Regions from separate parts of the Bacillus paramycoides genome, predicted to be linked through region 3. Evidence: predicted binding sites of a transcription regulator. Region 3 holds the regulator's gene; each other region holds the start of a gene.
The links. Region 3 encodes Rex, which represses fermentation and respiration genes when NADH is low (regulators of the CRP and FNR family bind a similar motif). Its sites were predicted from a motif close to TTGTGAAATATTTCACAA; they were not measured.
Positions count from the first base shown of each region.

Region 1: adhE (bifunctional acetaldehyde-CoA/alcohol dehydrogenase) is a predicted target of Rex. The motif match lies at 3,040-3,057, and genes of this name have one in related genera.
Region 2: hcp (hydroxylamine reductase) is a predicted target of Rex. The motif match lies at 7,817-7,834, and genes of this name have one in related genera.

Region 1 is NZ_CP152427.1:4,229,657-4,240,415, reverse strand. It holds gene AAG068_RS21960 (class I SAM-dependent DNA methyltransferase) at 1-140, shown strand, start outside; gene mtnN (5'-methylthioadenosine/S-adenosylhomocysteine nucleosidase) at 155-850, shown strand; gene AAG068_RS21950 (O-acetylserine dependent cystathionine beta-synthase) at 933-1,856, shown strand; gene AAG068_RS21945 (bifunctional cystathionine gamma-lyase/homocysteine desulfhydrase) at 1,860-2,993, shown strand; gene adhE (bifunctional acetaldehyde-CoA/alcohol dehydrogenase) at 3,253-5,856, shown strand; gene AAG068_RS21935 (YrhC family protein) at 5,983-6,210, shown strand; gene AAG068_RS21930 (ABC transporter substrate-binding protein) at 6,368-7,315, shown strand; gene AAG068_RS21925 (FecCD family ABC transporter permease) at 7,321-8,349, shown strand; gene AAG068_RS21920 (ABC transporter ATP-binding protein) at 8,336-9,154, shown strand; gene AAG068_RS21915 (ankyrin repeat domain-containing protein) at 9,118-9,516, shown strand; gene AAG068_RS21910 (GNAT family N-acetyltransferase) at 9,824-10,330, shown strand; gene AAG068_RS21905 (GNAT family N-acetyltransferase) at 10,387-10,759, shown strand, end outside.
Region 2 is NZ_CP152427.1:3,281,124-3,291,882, forward strand. It holds partial or broken gene AAG068_RS16880 (TetR family transcriptional regulator C-terminal domain-containing protein) at 128-481, shown strand; gene AAG068_RS16885 (DUF3963 domain-containing protein) at 829-1,086, opposite strand; gene AAG068_RS16890 (GyrI-like domain-containing protein) at 1,233-1,712, opposite strand; gene AAG068_RS16895 (helix-turn-helix transcriptional regulator) at 1,823-2,782, shown strand; gene AAG068_RS16900 (DUF805 domain-containing protein) at 2,970-3,341, opposite strand; gene AAG068_RS16905 (ABC transporter permease) at 3,641-4,390, opposite strand; gene AAG068_RS16910 (ABC transporter ATP-binding protein) at 4,391-5,152, opposite strand; gene AAG068_RS16915 (DUF1048 domain-containing protein) at 5,309-5,650, opposite strand; gene AAG068_RS16920 (PadR family transcriptional regulator) at 5,726-6,046, opposite strand; gene hcp (hydroxylamine reductase) at 6,466-7,752, opposite strand; gene AAG068_RS16930 (hypothetical protein) at 8,029-9,060, shown strand; partial or broken gene bla2 (BcII family subclass B1 metallo-beta-lactamase) at 9,497-10,270, opposite strand; gene AAG068_RS16940 (DUF3784 domain-containing protein) at 10,472-10,759, shown strand, end outside.
Region 3 is NZ_CP152427.1:259,212-269,970, forward strand. It holds gene AAG068_RS01505 (ABC-F family ATP-binding cassette domain-containing protein) at 1-1,633, opposite strand, end outside; gene AAG068_RS01510 (redox-sensing transcriptional repressor Rex) at 1,821-2,450, shown strand; gene AAG068_RS01515 (YdiK family protein) at 2,480-2,671, opposite strand; gene AAG068_RS01520 (CPBP family intramembrane glutamic endopeptidase) at 2,668-3,417, opposite strand; gene groES (co-chaperone GroES) at 3,819-4,103, shown strand; gene groL (chaperonin GroEL) at 4,142-5,776, shown strand; purine riboswitch at 5,916-6,017, shown strand; gene guaA (glutamine-hydrolyzing GMP synthase) at 6,182-7,720, shown strand; gene AAG068_RS01540 (hypothetical protein) at 7,956-8,126, shown strand; gene AAG068_RS01545 (hypothetical protein) at 8,339-8,482, shown strand; gene AAG068_RS01550 (hypothetical protein) at 8,509-8,721, shown strand; gene AAG068_RS01555 (hypothetical protein) at 8,776-9,297, shown strand; gene AAG068_RS01560 (FtsK/SpoIIIE domain-containing protein) at 9,325-10,728, shown strand.

The DNA of each region.
Region 1 (10,759 bases), 1.3 Mb from region 3:
ATCAGTTAGCAAATGATTTGCAAACGGAATACTATACACGTATTCCAGTCATGCAGTCTATTTTTGAAAACAATGGCTTCCATGTAACGTTTACGAGATTAAATCATTTCGTTTGGGTAATGGAGGCAACTAAGCAATAGAAAGAGGGATTAGATTGAGAATTGCTGTAATTGGAGCAATGGAAGAAGAAGTACGTATTTTACGTGACAAATTAGAACAAGCAGAAACAGAAACGGTTGCGGGTTGTGAATTTACGAAAGGACAATTAGCAGGACATGAAGTAATCCTGTTAAAGTCTGGTATTGGTAAAGTAAATGCAGCGATGTCAACGACAATTTTATTAGAAAGATATAAGCCTGAAAAAGTAATTAATACTGGTTCAGCTGGTGGATTCCATCATTCTCTAAATGTAGGAGATGTCGTTATTTCAACAGAAGTTCGTCATCATGACGTAGATGTAACAGCATTTAACTATGAGTATGGTCAAGTACCAGGAATGCCGCCGGGATTCAAGGCGGATGAAGCGTTAGTTACATTAGCTGAGAAATGTATGCAGGCAGAAGAAAATATTCAAGTTGTAAAAGGTATGATTGCAACAGGCGATTCATTTATGAGTGATCCGAACCGCGTTGCAGCAATTCGTGATAAATTTGAAGATCTTTATGCAGTAGAAATGGAAGCAGCAGCTGTTGCGCAAGTATGCCACCAATATGAGGTCCCATTTGTTATTATTCGTGCACTTTCTGATATTGCTGGTAAAGAATCAAATGTTTCATTTGATCAATTTTTAGATCAAGCAGCTCTTCATTCTACAAACTTTATCGTAAAAGTACTAGAAGAGTTAAAGTAATGTAACAAAAAGGCAACTGTCTCATATAAAGAAAATACATACAGTTGCCTTTTCTTTATTGGCAAATAAGGGGGAGAACACGATGAATATATATCGTGGAGTTCATGAGTTAATTGGTCATACACCAATTGTAGAAATTACTCGTTTTTCACTTCCGGAAGGGGTTCGTTTATTTGCAAAGCTTGAATTTTATAACCCAGGTGGAAGCGTTAAGGACCGGCTAGGAAGAGAATTAATCGAAGATGCGCTAGAAAAAGGGCTTGTAACCCAGGGTGGAACAATTATTGAACCGACTGCTGGAAATACTGGTATTGGACTGGCACTTGCAGCGTTACAACATGATTTACACGTTATTGTTTGTGTACCAGAGAAATTTAGTATTGAAAAACAAGAATTAATGAAAGCACTAGGCGCAACGGTCGTGCATACGCCGACTGAGCAAGGAATGACCGGTGCGATTGCAAAAGCGAAAGAGTTAGTAAATGAAATACCGAATTCATACTCTCCAAGTCAGTTTGCGAATGAAGCAAACCCGCGTGCATATTTCAAAACACTAGGTCCTGAACTTTGGTCGGCACTTAACGGAGAGATTAACATATTTGTTGCAGGAGCAGGAACTGGTGGTACATTCATGGGGACTGCATCTTATTTGAAAGAAAAAAATATAGATATAAAAACGGTTATTGTCGAACCAGAAGGCTCTATTTTAAATGGTGGTAAATCTGGCTCGCATGAAACAGAAGGGATTGGCCTTGAATTTATCCCGCCATTTTTGAAAACATCTTATTTTGATGGAATTCATACAATTTCTGATCGAAATGCATTTTTAAGAGTAAAGGAATTAGCGCAAAAAGAAGGACTGCTCGTTGGGAGCTCTTCCGGAGCAGCATTTCATGCAAGTTTACTTGAAGCAGAGAAAGCGGCGCCAGGTACAAATATTGTAACGATTTTTCCTGATAGTAGTGAGCGCTATTTAAGTAAAGACATATACAAAGGATGGGAATAAAAAATGAGAGCAAAGACAAAGTTAATTCATGGTATTCGCATAGGAGAACCTTCAACTGGATCTGTAAATGTACCGATTTATCAAACAAGTACGTACAAACAAGAAGCAGTTGGTAAGCATCAAGGATATGAATATTCACGTACAGGCAACCCAACACGTGCAGCTTTAGAAGAAATGATTGCTGTATTAGAAAACGGTCATGCTGGTTTTGCATTCGGTTCAGGAATGGCTGCTATTACAGCTACAATTATGCTGTTCTCAAAAGGTGACCACGTTATTTTAACAGATGATGTGTATGGTGGAACGTACCGCGTTATTACGAAAGTATTAAACCGCTTCGGTATTGAGCATACATTTGTAGATACAACAAAATTAGAGGAAGTTGAAGAAGCGATTCGTCCAAATACGAAAGCGATTTACGTGGAAACACCAACGAACCCATTACTGAAAATTACTGATATTAAGAAAATATCTACTCTTGCAAAAGCGAAAGATTTATTAACAATTATTGATAACACATTCATGACGCCATATTGGCAGTCACCGATTTCTTTAGGAGCAGACATTGTACTTCATAGTGCAACGAAATATTTAGGAGGTCATAGTGACGTAGTTGCAGGTCTAGTAGTTGTAAATAGCCAGCAATTAGCAGAAGACCTTCACTTTGTACAAAATTCAACAGGAGGCATTCTTGGTCCACAAGATAGCTTCTTACTACTTCGTGGTTTAAAAACATTAGGAATTCGAATGGAAGAGCATGAAACGAATTCACGCGCTATTGCGGAGTTTTTAAATAACCATCCAAAAGTAAATAAAGTATATTACCCAGGCCTTGAGTCACATCAAAACCATGAACTTGCAACAGAACAAGCAAATGGATTTGGTGCTATTATCTCATTTGATGTAGATAGCGAAGAAACGTTAAATAAAGTACTTGAGAAATTACAATACTTTACACTTGCTGAAAGTTTAGGAGCAGTAGAAAGTTTAATTTCTATTCCATCTCAAATGACACATGCATCAATCCCAGCTGATCGTCGCAAAGAATTAGGAATTACAGATACATTAATTCGAATTTCTGTTGGTATTGAAGACGGCGAAGATTTAATTGAAGATTTAGCAAAAGCGTTATCATAATAAAAATGCACTGCTCATATAGGCAGTGCATTTTTATTATGATATTTTGTGAAATATTTCACAAAATAGACATGCACAAATGAAATCATTTCATGTATATTAAGTTCATGAAATGTTACTCACGAACAAACTTGTGAAATGTTTCACAAATAATGAGGTTCATGTAGGAAAGCAACTCTATTTTTTTTGCGCTAATCGGGACTCATTATGACCTATAGGGTCTTATTTAGTCCAAGATAGCAGAATAGGAGGAATTTACATGGTAGTCAAAGAGAAAGTTGTAAATGAAATGCAGGAAGTAAAAGAGATGGTTGATACGTTAGTGAATAACGGTCGAAAGGCTTTACAAGCATTAGAAAGTTTTACACAAGAGCAAATTGACAACATTGTTCATGAAATGGCATTAGCAGGTGTTGATCAACATATGCCACTTGCGAAGTTGGCTGTTGAAGAAACAGGTCGTGGTGTATACGAAGATAAATGTATTAAAAATATTTTTGCTACTGAATATATTTGGCATAGTATAAAGAAAGATAAAACAGTAGGGATTATTCACGAAGATCCTCATGAAGAAATAATAGAAATTGCGGAACCGGTCGGTGTAGTAGCTGGGGTAACGCCAGTAACGAATCCAACATCGACAACGATGTTTAAAGCATTGATTGCGATAAAAACGAGAAATCCAATTATTTTCGCATTTCATCCTTCCGCACAAAAATGTTCCATTGCAGCGGCGAAAACAGTATATGATGCAGCAGTGAAGGCGGGGGCACCAAAATATTGTATTCAGTGGATTGAAAAACCTTCTGTTGAAGCAACGAAACAATTAATGAATCATGAAGATGTTGCGCTTGTTTTGGCCACTGGAGGAGCAGGTATGGTGAAATCAGCTTATTCTACTGGAAAACCAGCGCTAGGTGTAGGTCCTGGTAATGTACCATGTTATATAGAGAAATCAGCGCATATAAAACGAGCAGTTAATGATTTGATTTTATCCAAAACATTTGATAACGGCATGATTTGTGCATCAGAACAAGCAATCATTATAGATAAGGAAATTTATGATGCTGTGAAAGCAGAAATGATTGCAAATGATTGCTACTTTGTAACAGAGGAAGAGAGAAGAAAATTAGAAAAACTTGTTATTAATGAAAATACATGTGCGGTAAATAGTGATATTGTAGGGAAATCCGCACAGTATATTGCCGCATTAGTTGGAATTAATGTGCCTGAAAATACAAAAATGCTTGTAGCTGAAATACAAGGTATCGGAGCAGCATATCCACTATCTCGTGAGAAATTGAGTCCAGTATTAGCTTGTGTAAAAGCAAATTCATTAGAAGAAGGATTTACATATTGCGAAGAAATGTTAAACCTTGGTGGTTTAGGACATTCAGCAGTTATCCATTCTGTAAATAAAGAAGTGCAAAAGCAATTTGGATTACGTATGAAAGCTTGCCGCCTTATTGTAAATGCCCCTTCATCACAAGGTGGAATCGGTGACATATATAATGGATTTATTCCATCACTTACGCTTGGCTGCGGTTCCTACGGGAAAAACTCGGTTTCTCAAAATGTAACAGCGACGCATTTATTAAATATAAAAAGGTTGGCAAATAGAAAAAAGAATATGCAGTGGTTCAAATTACCACCAAAAATTTATTTTGAAAAACATGCGACAGCATATTTAGCAAATATGCCTAACATTTCACGTGCGTTTATTGTAACGGATCCAGGAATGGTTGAGCACGGATATGTAGATACGGTCGCGCATTATTTACGTAAACATGCAAATGATGTGAAAGTAGAAGTTTTCTTTGAGGTTGAGCCAGACCCATCAGATGAAACTGTGTTTAAAGGTGCGGAAATGATGAGAAGTTTTCAGCCAGATGTAATTATTGCACTGGGTGGTGGATCAGCTATGGATGCAGCGAAAGGGATGTGGCTTTTCTATGAGCATCCAGAAACAACATTCTATGGGATTAAACAGAAGTTTTTAGATATAAGAAAACGTACATGTAAATATCCGGAATTAGGGAGTAAGGCACAATTTGTTGCCATTCCAACAACATCAGGAACAGGATCAGAAGTGACACCATTCGCGGTTATTACAGATAAGAAAAATAATATAAAGTATCCACTCGCAGATTATGAATTAACACCAGATGTAGCAATTGTTGATCCGCAATTTGTAATGACAGTACCACCACATGTAACAGCTGATACTGGGATGGACGTATTAACGCATGCAATTGAGGCGTATGTGTCTGTTTTAGCAAATGACTATACAGATGGATTAGCATTAAAGGCCATTGATCTCGTATTTAAATATTTACCAAGAGCATTTAAAGATGGAAATGATGAAGAAGCACGAGAAAAAATGCATAATGCTTCTGCAATCGCAGGAATGGCATTTGCCAATGCTTTTCTAGGTATTAATCACAGTTTAGCACATAAAATTGGACCGGAATTCCATATTCCGCATGGGCGTGCGAATGCAATACTTATGCCACACGTAGTTCGCTATAATGCTATTAAGCCAAGAAAACACGCGTTGTTCCCAAAATATGAGCACTTTGTAGCTGATGAACGCTATGCACATATTGCGAGAATGCTCGGACTTCCAGCAAGTTCGGTGGCAGAAGGTGTGGAATCACTTGTCCAAGCAATTATTGAACTTGGAAAAAAATTAAATATAAACATGAGTATTGCAGGACAAGGGGTTGCTAAAGACCAATTTGAAGAGGTTGTTGGATTATTGGCAGAAAGAGCTTTTGAAGATCAATGTACAACAGCTAATCCAAAGCTCCCTCTCATTTCAGAGCTGAAAGAAATTTATATGAAAGCATATAAAGGTGAGTAATGGTTATGAAAGAGCCGCCATAAAGCGGCTCTTTTTCTTTTGGAAAACATCTCCCAGAATGGCTGTATTTACTTGTCTTTAAGTGTAATAGAATATGATACAGTTAAATGGAGGAGTGAGAATATAATGAAAAAATTACAAGAAAAAATAGAAGATTATACTCGTTTCGGACAAATTCTTCTCGCTGTAAGTACATTGTTAATGGTTGGCTTATTGATTCCGAATGAAGCAAAAGAAACAATACAACCTTTTGTTATGATGGGGAGCATCGTTATATTTTTAAGCTTATCCTTCTTTTTCTTTCAGCGTGTGAAAGTGATGCAAGACGAGTTAGAGGGAAGCGAATGTGAATAATATAGATAAATAGAGCGTTGCAAAAAGAAGAAATCTTTTTTGTAACGCTTTTTGTTTTTTCTAGAAAATGTATGCGGTTTATATTGACAATGATAATCCTTATCAATTAAAGTAGAATAGTGGTTAATGATTATCATTATCAGTTAGAGGTGAAAGAATGAAAAAATCTATTACGCTATTCACAGCGATTTTATCAATTTTTTTCTTATTAATAGGTTGCAGTGCAAAAGGAGACGAAAAAGCGTCTGCAACAAAAACAGAAAAAGGAAAAGAGGAAATTGAAGTTACCGATCTGTCAGGAAGAAAGGTAACATTCGATAAAGTGCCAGAGAGTTTTGCAACATTAAGTATGGGAGACATGAATATTATTCACGCTTTAGGCGGGAAAATAGTAGGTCGTCCGGATGCAAAAATAACTCTTCCAGAGGATGTAAAGAAAGTACAAGTAATTGGAAATGCGCATCAGCCAAATTTTGAGCAGATTGCTAGCTTAAAGCCGGATGTACTTATTGCTAACAATGGATTCCAAAAGAACATTCCAACGGTTGAAGGCCAAGGGACGAAAGTAATGATTTCTTCTGCGAATTCCGTACAAGATATTCAAAAGAATATTGAACTGTATGGAACGATAATGAAGGAACAAGATAAAGCGAAAGAACTTAACAAAAAAATTACGGATCAAATGAAGACATATGAGAAAAAGAGTGATGTGAAAGCATTGCTAGTGTATGGAGCACCGGGTACTTATTTAGCAGCATTACCAACATCTTTATCAGGTGATATTTTAGAAAAAACAGGTGGGAAAAATATTGCAGCTGATTTTCCAGAAATGAAGGAATATCCGCAATATGCGCAGCTAAGTGTAGAACGTATTATTGAGGCGAATCCAGATGTGATTTATTTAATTACACATGGAGATCCAAATAGCGTTAAAAAAGCATTTGAAGGCGAAATGATGAAAAATGAAGCGTGGAAAAACTTAAATGCAGTAAAGCAAAACCGCGTAGTTATTTTACCACCTGACTTATTCGGATCAAACCCTGGAACAAAAGTCACAGAAGCGATGGATTTTATGTATAAAAGTATACAAGATGTAAGGAAATGATAAGTATGGAAAGTAGTGAAGTTGTGAGGGAAAAGGAACATCCTTTTGCGAAAAAAAGATGGATAATAGCAGTTACTTTAGGAGTATTAACCATTCTAGGTCTTTTTTATGGTCTTTTCGCAGGAAGTTTGTCCTTTTCTTTACGAGATATTCTAATAGGTATACAAGATGAGGGGTCGACAGTTCATCGAATTGTATGGGACCTTCGTATACCGAGAGTGCTCGTTGGATTTATAGTAGGAACATGTTTAGCGGTATCTGGTGCATTGCTGCAAGGGGTTATGAGAAACCCTCTTGCCGATCCTGGTATTCTCGGCGTTTCATCTGGAGCAGGACTTGTAGCAATTGTAATTATGATTTTATTTCCTCAGCATATGGCTTTTTTACCGCTCGGGGCATTTTTAGGGGCTTTCATAACGGCGATGGTTATTTATGCTTTATCATGGCAAAAAGGGGCACCGCCTTCAAGAATTGTCTTAGTAGGTGTATCAATCAATGCGTTAATTGGTGCAGCGACGTCAGCGCTAATGTTATTACATAGTGACAAAGTACAATCTGTGTTACCGTGGTTAGCGGGCGGCATTGGTGGTGTAAGCTGGGCACATTTAAACATGATTGTTTATTATGCAATATTCGCTATTATATTAGCCTTCTTTGGTATTAAGCATATTCGAGTGTTAATGCTAGGAGATGAAATGTCGAAGTTATTAGGTCATAACGTGGAGAGAAGCCGCTTTTATTTAATAGTAGTAAGTACGTTATTAGCTGGCATTGCAGTTAGTGTTTCTGGTCTTATTGGATTTGTCGGTCTTGTCGTACCACATATATTACGTTTATTAGTTGGAAATGACTATAAATATTTACTGCCATTATCATGTCTTGGCGGAGGAATATTACTTGTTTTCGCGGATGCGATAGCTCGGAGTTGGTTCGATCCAATTGAATTGCCTGTTGGTATTTTATTATCCTTCTTAGGCGGTCCGTTCTTCTTATATTTAATTCATAGGGGAGGGAAACAGAGTGATTTCCGTTAACAAAGTGTTTTACGCACATTCTGAAAGATTTCAAATGCAAAATATGAATGTACAAATTAAAGCTGGAGAGGTTGTTAGTTTAATTGGACCGAATGGATCGGGGAAATCTACTTTGCTTCGTTTAATGGCAAGGCTACTTAAACAAAGCGAAGGAGATATCATTTTAGATGGAAAAAGTATTCATACGATGAAAAGTGCCGATGTAGCGAAGCAATTAGCGATGTTACCACAAATGCATGATCATCAATTAGATTTAACAGTGAAAGAATTAATTGAATTTGGAAGAGGTCCTCATAAATCATGGAGATATCACTTAAATAAAGAAGATGAAGAAATTGTTGATTGGGCATTGTCTGTTACAAATCTTGAAGGGTATGAATATCGCCTTTTACAATCTTTATCAGGAGGAGAAAGACAACGAGCCTGGATTGCAATGACGCTAGCACAACGTACAAATGTCTTATTATTGGATGAGCCAACAACCTTTTTAGATATCGTGCATCAGTTGGAAGTAATGGAACTTGTGAAACGGTTAAACGAGGAGTTTGGTATGACAATTGTAATGGTTTTACATGATATTAACCAAGCGGCTCAATATAGCGATCGTTTACTCGTGTTAAAGCGAGGGAAGCTTCAGTATGACGGTATACCAGAAGAAGTGTTATGTCATGAAATGTTTCAACGTGTGTTTGGCATCGAGGTAGATATTTTTCAAGGAAGCGACAAGCCATTTTTTACACCGAAACGAATTTCTAAAGGAGGAGCAAGATGCGAACAGAACAATGTATTATTACCACTCAGTTAATAAGGGAATTTGTTATGGCAGCTCACGGAGATTTAGAAAAAGTACAAGAACTGTTGGCTGAATCGCCAAGCTTACTTCATGCCTCTTACAATTGGGGAGGATCAGATTGGGAAAGTGCGTTAGGAGCAGCGGCACATGTAGGTCGTAAAGATATTGCGCTTTATTTATTAGAAAAGGGCGCTCGAATGGATATTTTCGCGGCTGCTATGCTTGGTGAATTAGAAGTTGTACAAGCTATTTTGGTAGCACAACCAGAAGCATTACGTGCATCTGGTCCACATGGTATTTCCCTTCTTCAGCATGCACGAATGGGTGGAGAAAAAGCACAGCGTGTATTTGAGTATTTAACAGTGCTCTCTTAATAACCGCAAAAGTTCTTATGTGCGGTAAACTTTTCACTTTCATATAATTGAAAAGTTTACCGCCCGTTAGAACGGGATAAGTATCTAGTATATTTGAAAATCCTACACCCCCCTCAATTGTAGTTTTCTTTATGCTAGTTATGATATGGATGCAGTAGACAATATTTGTCTACTGCTTTTTTTATTCTTCGTGAATTGAATATTCTGTATTTTAACGTTTGTTCATTTATAATGGATAGTAACATTTAGTATATATCCAAAACATGATCGTGTAGGTAAGTACAAATTCGTGGGAAGGAGTGCAGACATGTTTCATACAGATCGTTTACAAATTCGCAAATATACAATGGATGATTTACAGTTCTACGCTTCACTATGGGGAAATGAGAAGGTAATGCGCTATATTGGAAATGGGACGTTAAAAACATATATGCAATGTAAAAAAAGTTTGGAGGAATGGGTGATTCCTAGCTATAAAAACGGTCTCGGTTTATTTGTATTGATTGAAAAGGAAACGGGAATACGAATTGGTCATGCAGGATTAGTAAAGCAGCAAATAGATGGAAAAGAGGAAATTGAAATTGGTTATTGGCTATTGCCTCAGTATTGGGGAAAAGGGTATGCGAAAGAAGCAGCGGCAGCATTTCGAGACTATGGCTTCCAAGCGTTACGAATGAATAAGTTAATTTCTCTTATTAATCCGGACCACCCCGCCTCCATCTTTGTTGCTAGAAAAACTGGGCTTAGTTATGAGAAGACAACTTCATTTCATGGGATGGATGTTCTCGTTTATTCCATTAAGCGAGTTGGGTGAAAAAAGGTAAATTGCATCTTTTGAAGAATGGTATATAAAAATAAAGGGGGGATTACATGTACATTTATCATAATGGACTTATTATTCGCGAGGGAACGAATGGTGTACCTGCATATGCAATTAAAACCTTATTCGAAGATGCCGGTTGGAGCAATGATAATATCCCTTCTTGGCAAATTGAAAAATTTACGATAGCATTTGAAAATTCAACATGGGCATTTACGATATGGGATGAAGAAGAGATGGTTGCGATGGTTAGGGTCATTTCTGATGGAATCATGGTCGCGAACATAGTAAATTTAGTTGTGAAATATGAGTATAGAGGGAAGGGATTAGGCAAGAAACTTGTCGCTCTTTGTTTGCAAAAATTGCCACATGGCGACTGGTTTGCACATACATCCGCGAGTAATTTTGATTTTTATAGAAGTT
Region 2 (10,759 bases), 2.3 Mb from region 3:
AATTAAGTTGAGCTCTCATTATATATAAGAAAATCTGCTATTCTCATTATTTCCTGCCGATTTTTTCTATTGTTATCTTTCTTGATTATCATAATATGTCTTATGTGCGTATTTTTGATTATTTCCTTTTCATAAAGCAATGGAAAATAAAAAGACAGCAATCGATAAAATTCTTGCAATTTTCCTTGTATATCAAAATGCAGCTAATAATCCCCCTATTGCTGGAGGCTGTCCATTGCTTAATAGCGCAATTGAAAGTACTGGAGTATTCCCAGAATTACAAAAAGCAGCAGCAAAAGGTTATGATGATACAGTAATGTTAATGGCTTCTCTCATAAAAGAAGGAATAGAGAAACAAGAGCTTAAAGAAGATATAGACATTATATCGCTCGCTTCTTTTCTTGCATCTTCAATGGAGGGCGCTATTATGGCAAGTCGAGTATCTAACGATAATATACACCATCAGTATTTTATTGAATAAATAAAACATCACCTTTTCTCTTATTCTAAATAAGTGAGAACTTGCATTGCTTTCATTCAATTTTTATAGGCTTAAATTGAATAAACCCCTCTCATAAAAAGTATTTACTGCTTATGAGAGGGGGATTAGTTTTTAGCAAATGTAGCTTTTGGGACGCTGTATATTATGCATACTACCAATCTCTTTTTCACATACCTCTCCTTTTTATCCTATATTGTACAAAAGAAAGCCTTTTTATTTAAAAGAATATCCACTTTGGTGTCTCCGTTTAAAGAATTACCTAGTTCCCTTTTCCTATAGATAGACAAAATATTGGGCACTAAATGAACTGTCCCTGAAGTAAGGTTCTAAAAATATCCTATCCATAGAGCTACTAAAACTACTACTAACAAAGCAAAACAAAATGTGATATTTCGAATCCACTTTTGTATATCATCAAAATACTTTTCTATAAATACGCTGTAAATAGAAAGCATAGGAAGTAGCACAATGAAAGTAAAGGATCCCAATTTATCGTTAAATTTTTCATTGGTATATGTGCTTACATGAAGGAATAGAAAAATAAACGCTACTATGAATAGCTCAAATATCCTTTTTTTATTCAAATCGCCACCAACTTACATTAATTTCCTTTTATTCCATTTTATCAGAACATAATGTGTAGTAGCATATGAATAATTTATTTATGTCAAAAAGGCCAACAATTCAATATTGTTAGCCTCTACTTTCCATATTGGTACCTTTTATCACTTTACTTCCTAACAACTGGAATCCACATTTCACCAAATACTAAGCCGTCTCTCTGTCCCATCTCAACCGTTGTATTCGGCCCACCAACATAGGCAAAATCTTTTGCATCTGGTAAAACTTGACCGAAGGCAATGTCAGTCAGCTTATTGCTTAGCTCTTCAGCCGTTTTGTCTTCCCCTTTCACTACTAAGTATTCTCCCTTCGGAAACTGGATTACTCTAGATGCTTCTTCTATTTGTGCCTCTGTCATAACACCAGCATAATACATCATCTTGTTATTCACCGCTTCACTCACAGAAAAAATGTATTCATTTGTAGCTAGAGCCTTTAAAGTATCCAGCCTTCCATCTTCTTTAACAGCCGACCAAAAGTCTTCCTTTTCTTTATTGATTCCAGCAAAGTCTGTATAGTCACTCTTAATTTCAGTTCCAATACCTAACACAATAAAGCTATCTTTTTCTTCAATCGTATAATTTTTCATATTCAAAACCTTCCTTCTTTTAAAATGAATCAAATGATTTATCTTTTCATCTGATAAGTTTATAATATCTTTAAATCATGTCAAAAAATGATACTGTTTAGGAGACTCCAATGAAAAAAGTTGAACGTATTAATACAATCATGCGTTATATCAACAATCGCTCCCACTTTACAATTACTGAAATCATACGAGAATTTAACATATCACGATCGACAGCTATTAGAGACATTAGAGAAATTGAAGCTATGGGCATGCCACTTGTTGCTGAAGTTGGGAGAACTGGTGGATATTTTGTTATGCATAACTCTATCCTGCCCGTTGTTCACTTTACTGATAATGAAGTGAAAGCTCTTTTTATTGCCTTTATGGCTACAAGAAATCAACAACTTCCCTATTTAAAAAGTCGCCAGTCTTTAGCCGAAAAACTACTAGGACTCATCTCCGAAACTCAGCAAGATGACCTTGTTCTTTTAAATCAACTCTTGCTTTTTGAAGGGACTAACCCTCATAATCCCGATTTACTTGAGCTTTCTGACCTCCCCCACCCTATGTTAGAAAAACTCATTCAAATCCTTCTTTTGGATAGACATTTATTGATTACTGTCAAAGAAGAAAAAATCAAGTCTTATCCAATTTACCTATTACACCTTTATCAAGAAAAAAGCCATTGGATCATTGAAGGATTTGACTTAAAAGAAGAAAAGAAGCTGATGTTTCCTGTCGATGACCTCATTAATATCGAACCGTACACAACGAAAAAGAGGTTAAATACGAAAAAGATTTTAGAAAAACTCAATAAAAAGGACGAGGTAATGAACCTTGTACTTGAACTTGGCCCAAAAGCAATAGCCCAGTTCAAAAAATACCACCCTTTCAAAGTTTCAATTTCTTATACAAACCCTTACCAAACTACAGCCATTTTAAAAACATTTATCGATGTTCACAATTCCGATGAAGTGACAGAGATGACAAATTGGCTACTTTTCTTAGGGAAAGATCTTACAATCAAGGAAATGCCCGAAGAAGTATTAAACGATTTCCAAGAGAGGTTATGTTTATATTCACCATAAGCAGCGATCGGTTACACCTCAAAATATTGAATTTAATTCGTTACCAGTTGTCCATAATTTTAAATTCCTAGGGAAAACATTGTATTTGCTATCAAAGCTGAACGAAGCTTCTAAGAATAATACAATAAAAAGGTGTGAACTAGCTTTTAGTTCACACCTTTTTATATTAGAGTTTACTATACATACATTAAATTGCTTGTTTCAGATTTGAATGTGGATTTGGTCCATACTTATTCTCGCCTTCGTCACTTTCAATGATACAAAACACAAGTAGAACCGCTCCTCCAAATGGCACCAAATTTAATAGCTGCCACCATCCGGTTTTTCCACTATCATGTAATCGACGAGCTTCCACTGCCAGAGTAGGAACGATAAAAATTGCTATATATAGCAAAGTAATATTGGCTCTTAAATAGAAGACAGACGGAGAATATGAGGCAAAATATATTAATGACCAAAACGTAACCTTATTAACTAAAGTAAAAATCCAGTACTCTTTTCTCGTTGCTCTCCCACTAAATTTGGCATAGTTTTTGAGAGCATATAAATACCATTTCATTTGAATCTCTCCCTTTTCCATCCCCTAAACAATTAATTTATACATTATATACCTTATAAGTATAAATATAACACATCACAACTATGACCTCTATATTTATATAGAATATTCTGTTTATTTTCAAGTTATTTTAGTTAAGCGTTACATACCATATTTCATGGCATTTGTATTCAATTCATTATTCTCCTATTTACTTTAAAACTACTACAATTAAGCGAAGTATGAATGTATTATTAAAGCACGGAAAATCTTCCCGTGCTTTTTCTAAAACGTATATAATTTCGGATGATTTAATTCACTTACCCTAACTGACGTTTAAATGCTTTACTAGCAAAAAAGTACGAGATAATCATGATTCCTACGCACCAAGCAAGCGCAATCCAAATATCGTTGCCAACAGTCCCTTCATATAAAAGGGCACGAATGGCATTTACAATTGAAGTTACAGGCTGATTCTCTGCAAATGCACGAACAATTTTTGGCATCGTTTCAGTAGGTACAAAAGCTGAACTAATAAATGGTAGAAAAATTAGTGGGTACGAGTACGCTGTCGCTCCCTCCATAGACTTCGCTTTCAGCCCTGGAATGATAGCTAGCCATGTGAGCGCTAGCGTAAACGTTCCTAGTATCCCAACTACTGCAAGCCATTCTAGCATATTAGCACTGGAACGGAAGCCCATTAAGAGCGCAACAAGTATAACCACTACGATAGTAAGAGCATTCGCAACAAGAGAGGTTAAAACGTGAGCCCACAATATCGATGAGCGCTTAATTGGCATCGTAATAAAACGTGCCATTAGCCCACTCTTTACATCCGTAAATAATCGCACAGAAGTGTAAGCCACACCGGATGCGATAGCCATTAGCAAAATTCCTGGCAATAAATAATTAACGTAGTTATCCGTTCCTGTCTTTATCGCCCCGCCAAACACGTAGACAAACAATAGCATCATCATAATTGGTGTAATCGCTACTGTAATAATTGTATCCGGACTACGCATAATATTACGCATTAAGCGCCCTAGTAATACCCCTGTTTTGCTTTTCATTTACATCTCCCCCTTTTTACCAATAATCGCAAGGAAAATTTCTTCCAATGTCGGCTGCTTCTCGATATACTTCACTTTTGCTGGCGGGAACATCTCTTTTAGTTCAGTAAGAGTACCTGTCGTAATAATTTTTCCGCCATGCAAAATAGCGATACGATCTGCCAGTTGTTCTGCTTCCTCTAAATACTGGGTTGTTAGCAAGATGGTTGTGCCTCCACCAGCAAGTTCCTTGACTGTATCCCACACTTCGATCCGCGCTTCAGGATCAAGTCCAGTCGTTGGTTCGTCAAGAAAAATAACTGCTGGCGCCCCAATCAAACTCATCGCGATATCAAGCCGGCGCTTCATCCCGCCTGAATACTGATCTGCCCTCTGATTAGCCGCATCCGTCAGGATAAATCTTCCAAGCAAATTGTCAGCGATTTGAACAGGATTGGAGACACCACGTAACTTGGCAATCATGATCAAGTTTTCCCTCCCGGTAAGCATGCCGTCTAAAGCTGCGAACTGCCCTGTCAAACTGATGCTTTGACGAACATGATCTGGTTGACGTTCGATATTAAATCCACAAATACTTACTTCACCATCATCTTGTTTCATTAGCGTCGAAAGGATATTTACCGTTGTCGTTTTCCCCGCTCCATTTGAGCCTAGCAGCGCGAAAATTTCGCCACGCTGCACTTCAAAATCCACTCCCTTTAAGACTTCTTTATCTTTAAAAGATTTTTTTAATCCTTTTACAGAAACCGCTGCATTACTCATACTTTTTCCCCCTTTATCAAAATAGATTACCTATACCCTCTATTTAGTATCACTGATAATCTGTAATACTTAGTAGTGATTTAAAAATATAACTGAATAGCGATGGTGGCAATTCACATTTGTAACCAGCTAATCAGTTGGTATTCCTAATTGTATTTATTTTTTTCTCAACTTCTTCATAATACTTTCATTCAAATCTTCACGATACTTGGAGACATACGTTTTAGCGTTTGCCACTAGTTCGTCAGCAAAAGATGCTACGTCTTCCCCAGTAATGTCAAGCACTTGTCTGCCTTCTGCTGCACCAGCTTCAAACAAATCGATTAATTCATACTGTATGTGCAGCATATCCATACCGTTTCCGGTCGAAAAATTCCACATGTAGTTTTGAATTTTCTTAAACACAAATTGATAGTCCTCGGGTAGTGCTGCAACACGTGCCATCATCATTCTGTACTCTTTTTTATCACCAATTAATTTTTTGAATATTTCCAACATATTATTTTCCTCCTTTTTTATAAAGCAGAACAAGAAACTCTCCAAATATGAGCCGGAACATTTTATATTATGAGGCTAGTTTGACTTCAAGACGTTAATTTTTGAAGATACAAAATCCCATTTTTTCCAAAACAATTCAAGTTCCTGACGGCCTGCTTCATTTAATGAATAAAACTTACGAGGCGGCCCCATATCTGATGGTTTCTTTTCAATATTCACAAGCTTTTTCTTTTCTAATCGTACGAGGATAGTATAAACCGTCCCTTCTACGACTTCGGTAAACCCAAGATCATTCAGGTAGCGGGTAATCTCATAGCCGTACGTTTCACGGCGGCTGATGATTTCCAGTACACACCCTTCCAGTGAACCTTTCAACATTTCAGTTAAATTTTCCATATCCTGATCCTCCTTTACCCCCTATTCTGTCTGACTTATATTCAGTATCACAGAGTACTAAGGCGAATTTTTACTGAATAGCTTTTGAGTAAAACCACACTATTCAGTATTACTTATTACAACTACATTGTATGACTAAGTAGTTGTGAATGTCAACTGATTTTTAAAATTTTTCTAAAAACCGCTATTACCTATCGTTTGCTGAAAATATTTTGAGAAACAGCACTACTCAGTATTACCTATTACAAGTACATTGTATGACTGAGTAGTTGTAAATGTCAACTCGATTTTTATATTTTTCTAAAATCAACTATTACCTATCCCACTAAAAAAAAATGCCCCGAAACAAAAATTCTACATTTTTGTTTCGGGGCGCTATAGGCCAGTTCTTCTTCTGAATAAGACAAATCATCCTTTTGTTACGATAACATCATTTCCATATCTTCCGCTGCATTTGTAATCAGTTTCAAACCGAATGTTTCTTGTAATACATCAAGCACGCCAGGTGAAATAAATTCAGGCGCCTTTGGACCGATGCGAATATCTTGAATGCCGAGACTAAATAGTCCAAGTAAAATCGCAACCGCTTTTTGTTCAAACCATGAAAGGACAATACTAACTGGCAATTCGTTCACTTCACATTGAAATGCATCTGCTAAAGCGGCTGCTATTTTCACTGTAGAAATTGAATTATTGCATTGTCCTAAGTCAATGTAACGCGGAATCTCTGTACCAGGTACAACACCGTACTCTACATCATTAAAGCGGAATTTTCCGCAAGAAGTCGTTAAAATAACCGTTTCTGGCGGAAGTGACGTTGCTAATTCACGATAATATTCCCCGCCTTTTCCTGGTGCATCACAACCTGCGATGACAAAGAAACGCTTAATCTTCCCTTCTTTTACTGCCTCAATAATTTCTGGGGCCAATGATAATACTGTATTATGATGAAACCCTGTTACTAACTGTTCATCCGACTCCATATGTACTTCTGGAAGTTCTAGCGCTTTTTGAATCAACGGTGCAAAATCATCATTTTCAATTTTTTGTACACCTTCTAAACCTGCGATATCATATGAAAAGAATCGATCAGAGTATAATCCTTTAATTGGCATTACACAGTTCGTTGTCGCTAATATGGCACCTGTAAATTTTTCAAAAAGACGTCGTTGATCATACCATGCCTTACCGATGTTTCCTTTTAAATGCTTATATTTTTTCAGCTGCGGATACCCGTGTGCTGGTAACATTTCAGAATGCGTATAAATATTAATTTCTTTTCCTTCTGTTTGTTTTAATAATTCTTCTAACGCAAACAAATTATGACCAGTAACTACAATTGCTTTACCTTCCACATGGTTTTGTGTAATTTGAACAGGTTCTGGAACACCAAAGTGATTCGTATGTGCCTCATCTAACAACTCCATTACTCGTAAAGCCGATTTCCCAACTTTCATAGCCATATCAATATGTTCTTGTTCATTAAAGTTAGAATTTGTTAATGTCATATACAATGCTTCTTGCGTTGTAGCATCTACAAAACCATCCGTATACCCTAGCTGAGCAGCATGCGTACGATAAGCAGCAATTCCTTTTAATCCAAATACAATCGTATCTTGTAAACTTGCTATTGTTTCATTTTTACCACAAACACCTATTACTTTACATCCGCCTGTTGGCGTTTGTTCACATTGATAACAAAACATGATCATCCCACCCTCTCCCAATCATTCCTTACAAATCAAGCATAATACCCATTGAGGAAAAGGGATGTGATATCAATCACAATAAAATATAAAAATTTGTGACAGTTCACATTGTTGACATAATATTGTTACTGTCTTCTAATATTCATATTTGCAAATCATTATTTATTTGCATCATATATCGGCGTACTGTTAAGGAATACAAATATCATATTTATTTAACATTTCACAAAATTTTCCTTACTGATGGTACAATTAAAGTTATGGAGGGATAATATGGTATATACGATGGTTTATTACGGAATACTGTTTCTTATACTCGGTATTGCAGTATTTCTATTTATTATCGCTGGATCACGAAAAATTAGGAATAAAAATCTTTCATTCGTATTGATCGGTTTAGGGATGAATATACTTGTAAGCCCAGTGTCACTTTTTATAGGGGTGATGGCAACAGATTCTCCCTATAGTACTAGACTAGATTTTTGGAAAGGATTTCTCTTTATTCAAGGAATACCTCTTTTCTTACTACTTATAGCTTTCATTTGGTGGCTTATTCGCACGCCAAAAGTAACAGTTCAAACAAGTATTGAAAAAGAACTTGAACAAAATAGTAAAAGTACTAAGAAAAAAGCGACACGAGGACGTCCCATTACTACCTTACGTATTGTAATTCCAATTATTTTAGTAGTAGGCTGTTTGTCTTACATTTTGTATTTACAGGACATTACACTTAAAAAAAGTCATTCTCCAAATAATAAAAATACGATTAAGGTAGTAAAAATAGATTCAGACTCTTCTCATGGTTCCTTTCCTGTAAGAATTAAATACGGCTTATGGGAACATTTTGACACAAGTATTGCAAATGACGGGGAACGTCTCGATTCCTCAAACGTTTCCGTAGATTGGAAAAACGATTATGAAGCAACGATAACGCTACGAGGAAAAGAATCCGTACCTGAAGTTGTGGAATTTGACATATCAAATAAATCCAATGGTCCTGTTTTTAAGAAGGTACAAAAAGTGGTCAGTTCCTTTACCTTTCAAAAAAGTGAATCTCCAAATTTAATAAATATTATCGAGCTTAGAGAAACAATAAAATCAAAAGGACCAAGTCCCAGTTCAACTGTAAGAATCTATTATGGGAAAAGAGGTAGCATTTTAGAAAAATATAAAGAGGTCACTCTTAAGGAAATGTATACGACAGACAACTTCAATATCAATTGGAGAAACGATGAACAAGTACAAGTAGAAGTAATAGAGGAAAATTTAGTAACGGCTACCATCGTGATTGATTTGTCAAAATGAATTTATTTTTCACATGTTATAACTGTGTTCTATCCGGCACACGAGAGATACATAGCATTTACAAATAAATAGATTTATAAACATGATGAACCGCCCCTTTCTTTACAATACATTTACATTATCTTAACATTGTTTACATTATTTATATGATATATTTATATAGAATCTACTTAATAAATTTCATGTACATTGTTATCTTTATAATCTATTATCTGATTGATAAGAGATTATGTTATATTTTCATACCAGGGGTGAATGAGAATGACTGAAACTTTAAAAACACTTATAATGCTTGATGCTACTTACGTTGTTATCGCTATTATGACAGTACTGATATTTGTATACTTGGAATTAAAATCTCAGTAACGTATGCAGGCTTTGCATTTAAATATAGTTAGAAGAAAGCGAGGAGAAAATTGTTTCTCCTCGCTTTTTCTTATTTCAACAAATCCAATGTATGTAAAAGTAATCCTCTGTCCCCTACTTCTCCATGACCAGGCACTACTGCATTTATATTTCTATATCGCGTCAGCACATTCTCAACCGATGTAGACCATTCATTTACATAAGCATCAGCAACGTTCCCTAAATCTTTCGCAGACCTAGATTTCACTAAACAGCCTCCAGCTAAAATGTTGTATTGTGGTAACCATACGACAATATTATCTTCTGTATGCCCTTTTCCTGGGTAAAATGTTTCTACTTTCATATTTCCAAACTTCAAATTTGTAACGGTTTGTAAATCTCCAAGTGGTTCTTCCTATCCATTTTTCTTTGCTAGTTCTGCAGTTAATGCCGTACTATGCGCTTTAATACCTCTTTCTTTCAACATTTTAATTCCGTCAATACGATCAGCGTGCGCATGTGTAATAATGACATCCGTTACGCGCTTCTTAAATTTCTTTTCTACCATTTCTATTAATTCCTTCGTTAACTTATCATCCCAAGAAGAATCGACAAGTACTAAACCTTCAGAAGTAATAAGAACTAGACCGTTCGAAGGAACTGCTTCCCCGTTAAAATAACCTAACTCCGTATGAACCCATACATGCTTGTTTAACTGAGAAATTGAAATGGTTCCTGATTCATTTTTTATTACTTTTTGCTCTAGCTTTTGTTCCGCTTTCACAGAAGAAATTGTACTCATAAATTGAGTTGCTCCTAGTAAACTTACACATACCCCTACTTTTAATAATATATTCTTTTTCATTTTCTCCACCCTTTCTTTCAAACGAAATAGTTATTACCTATAATAGACAATTCATCTCAAATATTTGTTCCATATTTTCTTACATATTTTTCATAACATGAATAAAAAACGCACAAAATTTTGTGCGCTTTAATTGTATTTTGTTAAACATTCAAATTCATACTATAATTTATTTATAACCCTTTAACGGAGGTGTTTTCAATGACTCTCTTCGCTTCTCCATCATTATTCATACTAGCAATCATTTCATTTGCACTAGCCTATTTCATCGGAGTTAAACAATACACTTGGCTCTTATCAGGATTCAATGAACGCCGTGTGCCAAATAAAGATAAGTTATCAAAAATAGTTGGTCTTTATAATTTAACTGCCGGTGCTATTGCCACAATTGGTAGTGTCTTCACTACTCCTAATGTCAAAATCTTATTTCCTATCATTATAATCGGCCACGTTATAATTGCTGCTTATGTAAATACACGCATGGTGCAT
Region 3 (10,759 bases):
ATTCCGCACGTTCAATCATCTCATTTTTCTTTTCGACGTAGTAATCGTAATCCCCTAAATATTCTTGTGCACCTTCTGTTGATAGCTCAACAACAGTTGTCGTTACACGATTAATAAAGTAACGGTCATGTGAGACAAACAGAAGGGTACCTGGATAATCAATTAAAGCATTCTCCAAGATTTCTTTACTATTTAAATCAAGATGGTTCGTAGGCTCATCGAGAATTAATAAATTTGATTTTTGCATCATAAGTTTTGCAAGAGCTAACCGAGCCTTTTGTCCACCACTAAGAGAAGACACTGGTTTTAGTACATCGTCTCCTGTGAATAAGAAGTTGCCTAGTATTGTGCGAATTTCTTTTTCAGGCTGTAATGGATATTCATCCCATAATTCATTTAAAACTCGTTTAGAAGATGTTAAGTTAGCTTGTTCTTGATCATAATACCCAACAGATACATTGGATCCGAAAGAAACATCACCATGTAGTAGTGGTAACTTATTCACAATGGATTTTAATAATGTGGATTTTCCAATTCCGTTTGGGCCAACTAAAGCAACACTATCCCCGCGAGTTAAGCGCATTGTTACATGTTCAATAATCGGATCCTCATCATAGCCGATAGTTGCATCCTTTACTTGTAAAACATCATTTCCACTTTGTTTTTCGATATCGAAGTGGAAGGAAGCTGACTTAGAATCACCTAATGGTCTTGTTAATAGTTCCATACGGTCTAATTGTTTACGACGGCTTTGAGCGCGTTTTGTCGTAGATGCACGAGCTATATTTTTTTGAACGAAGTCCTCAAGCTTAGCGATTTCATCTTGTTGTTTTTCATAACGCTTCATTTCTTGCTCGTATAGTGCTGATTTCAAATCTAAATATTTACTGTAGTTACCAACAAATCGTCTGCTTTCTTTATTCGAAATTTCATATACTTGTGTAACGAGTTTGTCTAAGAAATAACGGTCATGGGAAACGATTAGTATTGCGCCAGGATAGCCTTGTAAATATTGTTCAAGCCATGTTAATGTTTCGATGTCTAAATGGTTTGTAGGCTCGTCCAAAATAAGTAAGTCTGGTTTCGTTAATAATAACTTACCGAGAGCTAATCGTGTCTTTTGTCCACCGCTTAATGTAGAAATCGTCGTCTGGTGCGTTTCAACTGGGAAGCCAAGACCACTTAAAATCGAGCGGATATCTGCTTCGTACTGATAGCCACCTTGATCTTTATAATCTAATTGTAATTGGTCATAATCAGCTAATAATCTTTCATATGTAGCCTCATTTGAAAAGTTTACTTCTTGTCCCATCTCTTGCTCTAGCCTTCGAAGTTTTGTCTCCATTTGCTGCAAGTGTGTAAAGACGGTTAACATTTCATCCCAAATTGTTAAAGACGTTTCTAAACCGGTATTTTGAGCTAAGTATCCGATTGAGACATCTTTCGGTTTTATAATTTCGCCACCATCATGGGATAGCTCACCAGCTATTATTTTTAATAACGTAGATTTTCCAGCTCCATTTCGTCCGACTAATGCGATACGATCTTTCGTTTGAACTTCCAATTTTATGTTTGCAAGAATCGTTTCTGCACCGTATAATTTCGAAAGCGCGTTTACTTGTAATAAAATCAATGTTTTCACCTCAAATAATTTCTTAACTTTGCCATGTTTATATTTCTCAATCATACTAAAAATAGTGTATAGTTTAAAATACAGAGAGAATACTTCTTCTTTCTATTATACAAGGAATTTAATAAGTGCTAAACTTCTGTATTTGATTAAAGCATATGAATAAAGATAGGAAGAGAGGAGAGGTTATATGGAGCAGCAGAAAATTCCACAAGCCACTGCTAAGAGATTGCCTCTATACTATCGATTTATCCAAAACTTATCTCTATCTGGTAAGCAACGTGTTTCATCAGCCGAATTAAGTGAAGCGGTAAAGGTTGATTCCGCAACTATTCGAAGAGATTTCTCATACTTTGGGGCGTTAGGGAAAAAAGGATATGGATATAACGTAAATTATTTATTATCATTTTTCCGTGAAACACTCGACCAAGATGATATAACACGTGTAGCGCTTATTGGAGTAGGTAATTTAGGGACCGCTTTCTTACATTATAATTTCACGAAAAACAATAATACAAAAATTGAAATGGCGTTTGACGTTAGTGAAGAGAAAGTAGGAACAGAAATCGGGGGCATTCCTGTATATCACTTAGATGAATTAGAAGAAAGATTATCAAATGATATACAAGTGGCAATATTAACAGTACCGGCTACAGTAGCACAATCTGTAGCAGATAGATTAGCTGAAACGAGTGTGCATGGTATTTTAAACTTCACACCAGCACGTTTAAATGTATCAGACAATATAAGAATTCATCATATTGATTTAGCAGTAGAGTTACAAACACTTGTTTACTTTTTAAAGAATTATCCACAATAAAACGCAGAGGAAGCGACCTCTGCGTTTTATTATTGTTTTTTCTTTGTGAATTTAACTAAGATAAGGCGAAGTGCCAAATTAAAATCAATTGTTGCCATAACTGCAAATAGTATTGTCCACATATTCCAGATTGTATCTGTTACGTTCGTAATGGCGAAGCGTGTAAAGATACATCCTAGAAGGAAGTACAATGCAGCCATGAACAATGGCGAGTTTCTCATACTAAAAATCCTCCGATAAAGCCTTGCATTTTTTCAGCTTCTTTAATCATTTCTTGAATGTGTTCATTACTCACTAAAACTTGAGCAACTGCAACTAATGTATTCATTGCAACATGGGCCGCAATTGGAACGATAATACGCTTCGTCTTTACATATAAAAAGGCAAATACGAGCCCCATTGCAGTGTATACCAATAAGTGAGTGAAATCAAAATGAATTGCTGCGAATACGAGAGAACTAATGATAGCAGCAATAAAGAAGTTAAACTTCTTATAAAGTGTACCAAATAAAATTTTTCTAAACACGATTTCTTCTAAAATAGGTCCGATTATAGATATAACAATTAGGAACCAAGGAGTAGTTCTTGCGATATCCATAAGCCTCGCTGTGTTTTCAGATCCAGGTTTAATACCTAATACATACATTTCAATCATACCAGCAATACTTTGTGAGAAAAATGCTAAGAAGAATCCGATAAAAATCCATCCAATTGTAGCTGGAACAGTAGACCGCGTTTTATCTAAATGTCTATCACGAATATCTGTTCTAAGTAACCAAAGCACGATACATAATGCAATAAAGAAGCTAATGATTGCCCAGTGGCCAGTTATGAGTTGGAATTTCTCCTCCCTAGTAAATCCTCTGTTATCATAAAGTCCAGTTTTCAGGAGAAGCGGTAATCCAGCTATGGATGATAACTGCATTAAAATGTATGTAACGATAACCCACCAATATTGTTTTTTCAAATGGTTTAACCATCCTTTCTACCTCTAGTGTATGAGATAAGGTAGGATAACATGTACATATGCTACCTACGATATAAACCTTACGTAAATTATGTTTTTTTCGTAAATCCTTACTTGAAATTATAATAGAAGACAGGAGAAAGTTGTGTGTGTAGCGAAAACAACTTAGGGTGTCCTTTCATATTGTAACATACGAGTAGTGGAAACAACGATTCATATAGTAAAGGTAGAAGAAGAGAGAATCTATATAGAAAAGTGTATAACTTAATTTGCGAAAAAATTATGATTTTTTTACTTGCAAAAGAAATTGAGATTATTTATTATTATAAGTGTGTTAGCACTCGGGTGACCTGAGTGCTAATAAATAAAATTTACATAACAAAATGAGGAGGTTATTGTTCATGCTAAAGCCATTAGGTGATCGCGTTGTAATTGAGCTTGTTCAAGCGGAAGAAAAAACAGCAAGTGGTATTGTATTACCAGACACAGCAAAAGAAAAACCACAAGAGGGTAAAGTTATTGCAGTAGGTACTGGTCGAGTGCTTGAAAATGGTGAGCGTGTTGCTTTAGAGGTAGCAGCAGGTGATCTTATCATCTTCTCAAAATATGCAGGTACTGAAGTGAAATACGAAGGTACAGACTACTTGATTTTACGTGAAAGTGACATTTTAGCAGTTATCGGTTAATTATATAAATCTTAAAAAATCCAAGGGGGTCAATTATTATGGCAAAAGATATTAAATTTAGTGAAGAAGCACGTCGTTCGATGCTTCGCGGTGTCGACACTCTTGCAAACGCAGTAAAAGTAACGCTTGGACCAAAAGGTCGTAACGTTGTTCTTGAGAAAAAATTCGGTTCACCACTTATTACAAATGACGGTGTAACAATCGCAAAAGAAATTGAATTAGAAGATGCATTCGAAAACATGGGTGCAAAATTAGTAGCAGAAGTTGCTAGCAAAACAAACGATGTAGCTGGTGACGGAACAACAACTGCAACTGTATTAGCACAAGCTATGATTCGTGAAGGTCTTAAAAACGTAACAGCTGGTGCGAACCCAATGGGTCTTCGTAAAGGTATCGAAAAAGCTGTTACTGCTGCAATCGAAGAATTAAAAACGATTTCTAAACCAATCGAAGGTAAATCTTCAATCGCACAAGTAGCTGCTATTTCTGCGGCTGACGAAGAAGTAGGTCAATTAATCGCTGAAGCAATGGAGCGCGTTGGTAACGACGGCGTTATTACTTTAGAAGAATCTAAAGGATTCACAACAGAATTAGACGTAGTAGAAGGTATGCAATTTGATCGTGGATATGCATCTCCTTACATGATTACTGATTCTGACAAAATGGAAGCAGTTCTTGATAACCCATACATCTTAATCACTGACAAAAAGATTTCTAACATTCAAGAAATCTTACCAGTATTAGAGCAAGTGGTACAACAAGGTAAACCGCTTCTTATCATTGCTGAAGATGTAGAAGGCGAAGCGTTAGCTACATTAGTAGTGAACAAACTTCGTGGTACATTCAATGTAGTAGCTGTTAAAGCTCCTGGATTTGGTGACCGTCGTAAAGCAATGCTAGAAGATATCGCAATCTTAACTGGTGGCGAAGTAATCACTGAAGAATTAGGTCGTGACTTAAAATCTGCTACAGTTGAATCTTTAGGACGCGCTGGTAAAGTTGTTGTAACGAAAGAAAACACAACTGTAGTTGAAGGTGTAGGAAGCACACAACAAATCGAAGCTCGCATCGGTCAAATCCGTGCGCAATTAGAAGAAACAACTTCTGAATTCGATCGTGAAAAATTACAAGAGCGTCTTGCAAAACTTGCAGGTGGCGTAGCAGTAATTAAAGTAGGTGCAGCAACTGAAACTGAGTTAAAAGAGCGCAAACTTCGCATTGAAGATGCACTTAACTCAACTCGTGCAGCAGTAGAAGAAGGTATCGTTGCAGGTGGTGGTACTTCACTTATGAACGTATACACAAAAGTAGCTTCTATCGTAGCTGAAGGCGACGAAGCAACAGGTATCAACATCGTACTTCGTGCACTAGAAGAGCCAGTTCGTCAAATCGCAATCAACGCTGGTCTGGAAGGATCTGTAGTTGTAGAGCGTCTAAAAGGCGAAAAAGTAGGCGTTGGTTTCAACGCAGCAACTGGCGAGTGGGTTAACATGCTTGAAACTGGTATCGTAGATCCAGCTAAAGTAACTCGCTCTGCACTTCAAAACGCAGCATCTGTTGCAGCTATGTTCTTAACAACTGAAGCTGTAGTAGCTGACAAACCAGAACCAAATGCACCAGCAATGCCTGACATGGGCGGCATGGGCATGGGCGGTATGGGCGGAATGATGTAATTCCGTTTGCTCGAAAAACATCCATTTCTATATAGAAATGGATGTTTTTTTGTGTTTTTTAGAAAAGGAAATGAATTTCTGTAGAATTTTGTCGCTTTCTCTCTTGACCATATAGATACTTCATTGTTAGAATCTAGGAAGATAATATAAAACGATCCTTCATATATCCTCAAAGATAAGGTTTGAGAGTCTCTACCGGGTTACCGTAAACAACCTGACTATGAAGGCAGTGTGTCTTATATTTATAAAGAGCGGAAGACTATCTTTCTTTATAAAGCCAGACCCTGCCTTTTCTTTGTTATGAGACTAGAGGCGGAGGACTGGCTTTTTTTATTATATTGGTAATGCTTTTCGCCGAATTGGTGAAAATATTTATATACGAGAACTAACGTTGAGGTGATTATTTTGAAGAAGCAGCACGATACAATTATCGTTTTAGATTTTGGGAGTCAGTACAATCAGTTAATAGCACGTCGAATTCGTGAGTTCGGTGTATACAGTGAACTTCATCCACATACAATTACTGCGGAAGAAATTAAAGCAATGAATCCAAAAGGGATTATCTTCTCTGGTGGACCAAATAGTGTATACGGTGAAGGTGCATTACATTGTGATGAAAAAATCTTTGAACTAGGATTACCGATCTTCGGTATTTGTTACGGTATGCAGCTTATGACACAACACTTCGGTGGGAAAGTAGAACGTGCAAACCACCGTGAGTACGGAAAAGCTGTTCTTAAAGTAGAGAACGAATCAAAATTATATGCAAACCTTCCAGAAGAGCAAGTTGTATGGATGAGCCATGGTGACTTAGTAACTGGTTTACCTGAAGGATTCGTAGTAGATGCAACAAGTGAGTCTTGTCCAATTGCTGGTATGAGCAATGAAGCGAAAAACTTATACGGTGTACAATTCCACCCAGAAGTACGTCACTCTGAGCACGGTAACGATTTAATTAAAAACTTCGTATTCGGCGTATGTGGTTGTTCTGAAGGATGGAACATGGAGAACTTTATCGAAGTAGAATTAGAGAAAATCCGTGAAACTGTTGGAGACAAAAAAGTTCTATGCGCACTTAGCGGCGGTGTAGACTCTTCTGTTGTAGCAGTATTAATTCATAAAGCAATCGGTGATCAGTTAACATGTATTTTCGTTGACCACGGTTTACTTCGTAAAGGCGAAGCAGAAGGCGTTATGAAAACATTTAGTGAAGGCTTCCACATGAACGTTATTAAAGTGGATGCAAAAGAACGCTTCATGAACAAGTTAAAAGGTGTAGAAGATCCAGAGCAAAAACGTAAAATCATCGGTAACGAATTCATTTATGTATTTGATGATGAAGCTTCTAAGTTAGAAGGAATGGACTTCTTAGCACAAGGTACACTTTACACAGATATCGTTGAAAGTGGTACAGCAACTGCACAAACAATTAAATCTCACCATAACGTTGGTGGACTTCCAGAAGACATGCAGTTCAAACTAATTGAGCCTTTAAACACGTTATTTAAAGATGAAGTACGTGTATTAGGATCTGAACTAGGAATTCCTGATGAAATCGTATGGCGTCAACCATTCCCAGGTCCTGGTCTTGGTATCCGCGTATTAGGTGAAATCACAGAAGAGAAATTAGAAATCGTTCGTGAATCTGATGCGATTTTACGTGAAGAAATTATTAAAGCAGGATTAGACCGCGAAATCTGGCAATACTTCACTGCGCTTCCTGGTATGCGTAGCGTAGGTGTTATGGGTGACGAGCGTACTTACGATTACACAGTAGGTATTCGTGCGGTAACATCTATTGACGGTATGACAGCTGACTGGGCACGTATCCCTTGGGACGTATTAGAGAAAATATCTGTACGTATCGTAAACGAAGTGAAACACGTTAACCGTATCGTGTATGATGTAACGAGTAAGCCACCAGCAACAATTGAGTGGGAATAAGACATTAAATTAATAATATTTGTGAAGCCTATCTTAAAGCGTTTTTTAACTTGTTAAATGTTTTAAATGCTTGATTTATGATAGTGTTCACCACCAAAAGACCCCCCAAGATATATTTCTTGGGGGGTTAATTGATAAGTGTGTGTATTCAATGATTTTTCTACTAAATTGTGAAATCACCATATTGGTGGTAAAATGACACGTAATAGGATGTTTATTTATAGGAGGCAATTTTATGAGAATGACAATTACATTATCTATTGAAGCAAAAGAGAACTTAACAAAGTTGCAAAAATTGATTAGTGAAGAATCTGGAGGAGGGAAAGTAACTCAAGGTTTTGCTATTGGATATGCACTAAAAAATCAAGTTGAACTAATGGAAAAGAAGAAAAAAGAAGAAAAATAAATAATAAAACAAAGGTTAATCATTTTAGATTAGCCTTTTTATTTTGCCTTTTTCGAGAACAAATATTTATTTTCAATAGTAACTCACCAAAAAATCACGCAAATATATGTATTTTTGGTGTTGACCAGGTGAATTTATGGTGATAATATTATTTCAACGCAATTTGGTGACTATTTGCGTGATTAAAGTTAGTGAGGGAGGTATTAATTGAAATGCTTGAAGAAGAATTTGAAAATTTGTCAGATGAGGAACAACTTGAAGTCATTGAGTATTTAGATGAGTATATGGAATCTGTAGCTATCGGAAACGGTGATTATCACATTGGTGATAATGGAGAAATTGTAATTGAAGATTAATTTTAAAAAGAAGAAAGGAAAATAGTATGACGACAAAAGAGAAAAAATTCCAAAGACTGTTAGAAAAGAGGATGAAAAGAGCAATGAAGCAATTAGATTTAATTGCGAATCTTTCCTCAGGTAGATATGCTTGTTCCGTATTTGAAGTTAGCAAATTGGTTGACCAATTGGACTCAAAAGTCAAATACATTGATGGATTATTTCAAAAACGTTTATTACTTAATTCTAAGAAAAAATAGAACGGGGGCTAATTCCCGTTCTTAAATTAATCACGATACGGAGAGGTGAATATTTTGAGAAAGAACCAAGTGACAATTGTTATAGATAGATTCAGTGATGAAGCTAAAAACGGACAGAATAAGCAGACAATACTTGTTTATTGTGATTCCAATAATATTTGGGAAGCTCTTAACGGTGCTTTTTATGAAGTAGTAAGTGAAGTGATAAAAGGTCAAAATCTTCCTAGCTTTGGGCGAAGAGAGCACTATAAAGAAAGGGTTACTGATTTCTTTGATAGGGAAGGTATTAACTGTGAGAATAGAAATACAGAGGGAAATAGCCAATCCTCAGAACCGATTGATTGGCTGCTTGAAAATGGGTTCCTAATTGAATGGGATGTGTTTGCGAAAGAAGCGACCGGATCTGAAATTGAAAAAATTAAAGAACGAATGCCTAAAGGAAGTCAGTTACATTTAGATTTGAAAGAAGTGGCTAATAAAGCGATATATCCTAATGGCAGTACTAGAGGTGTCTCATATGAGTTCTTGGTAAAAATTTTAGCGGGGTTTTCATCAGTGTGGGACAAAGGAAACTAAGCTAATAAGATTTGAAAGGAGCAATCCATGAAGCGAAATGCACTTACAAACATAATCAATAAAAGAAACGATGATTGGCAAGAGGTTGTATATCCACAAAGGAAAAATAAATTATTAAAATATTTCTTTGTAATATTCATCCTTATGCTGACGGTTTTCTTTGTGAAGGTGTCAAACTCTATCCCCCCACTAATAATTGATATTCCTGTGATTCATGGCTATATGAGTTTCAATAGCTTCGTTGATGTACTAATAGTAGTTCTTTGGGTGGTATCTATTTATAAAAGTATTAGATTCTACTTTGACTTTGTTAAGGGCCATAAGTCATGGATTGCTAATAATCTAGCCTATATGATTCATTCGATAAAATTGTTTGATGAAACTGTAGTTGAGGTTGAGGAAGATGGGAAAAAAGTAAAAGAACGAATAATTGAGAGAGTTATTCAAATTTATTTCAAAGAGGATAACGAAAAAGTATATGTACGAATAGCAAGAAATGGTGACCGATTTACAAAAGAAGCTACCAATCTTGGCGAAAACCTCGAAGCTACTTTAGGAATGGAACTAGAATCAATAAATATAACCGTTAACTATGTTGATTATGCTTTCTTAAAATATAAAGACGAACGAATTAACCTAGCTTCAGCAATAAGTAAATCAAATGATTCAGATGAAATTAGAATTACTGGAAATATATCTTACGAACTCCACAAGGTAGTACACTCACTTGTAGTCGGAGGGACTGGATCGGGCAAGTCGTTCTTTATTTTGGGAAAAATAGTTTCTTACTTGAATTTATCTCCTCAAGCTGATTTAAGAATTGTTGACCCTAAAAAAGCAGACTTGAGCCTTTTGCGTTTCGTTACGGGATTTGAAGAGAAAGTTGCTACAGAAGCCAATCAAATATGCAAAATGCTAAGAGAAGTCGTTGGATTAATGGAAGAACGTTATTCTGAATATTTCGATAATATGTCGGCTTTTGGTAAAACCTATAGGGACTTTAACTTGCCTATTGTCATTGTCATTTTTGATGAATTTTCAGCTTTTATGCATTCTGTAGATAAGAAAATTGCTAAAGAAGCTCTAGATTACGTTTTTCAAATCGTTATGAAAGGCAGACAAGCAGGCGTCATGATAGAAATACTTATGCAACGTCCTTCAGCAGATGACCTGCCTACGAATATAAGGGCACAGATGGGTTTTAAAGCAGGTTTAGGTGCTATGGACTCAATTGGCTATAACATGATATTTGATACCAATAACGTTGAATATAAGACGGTTACAGAGAAAGGTGGTGGATATATTCAACTGGATGGCATTCACACTGCCCCAGTCTATTTTGAAACTCCATATATAGACAAAGACTTTGACTTTATAGCAGAAATAGAAAAATTGATGGGAAATCAGCAAATGACGGATACCCCTAAATAAAGTGATTTCATCAATCAAAAAAATTGAGTGT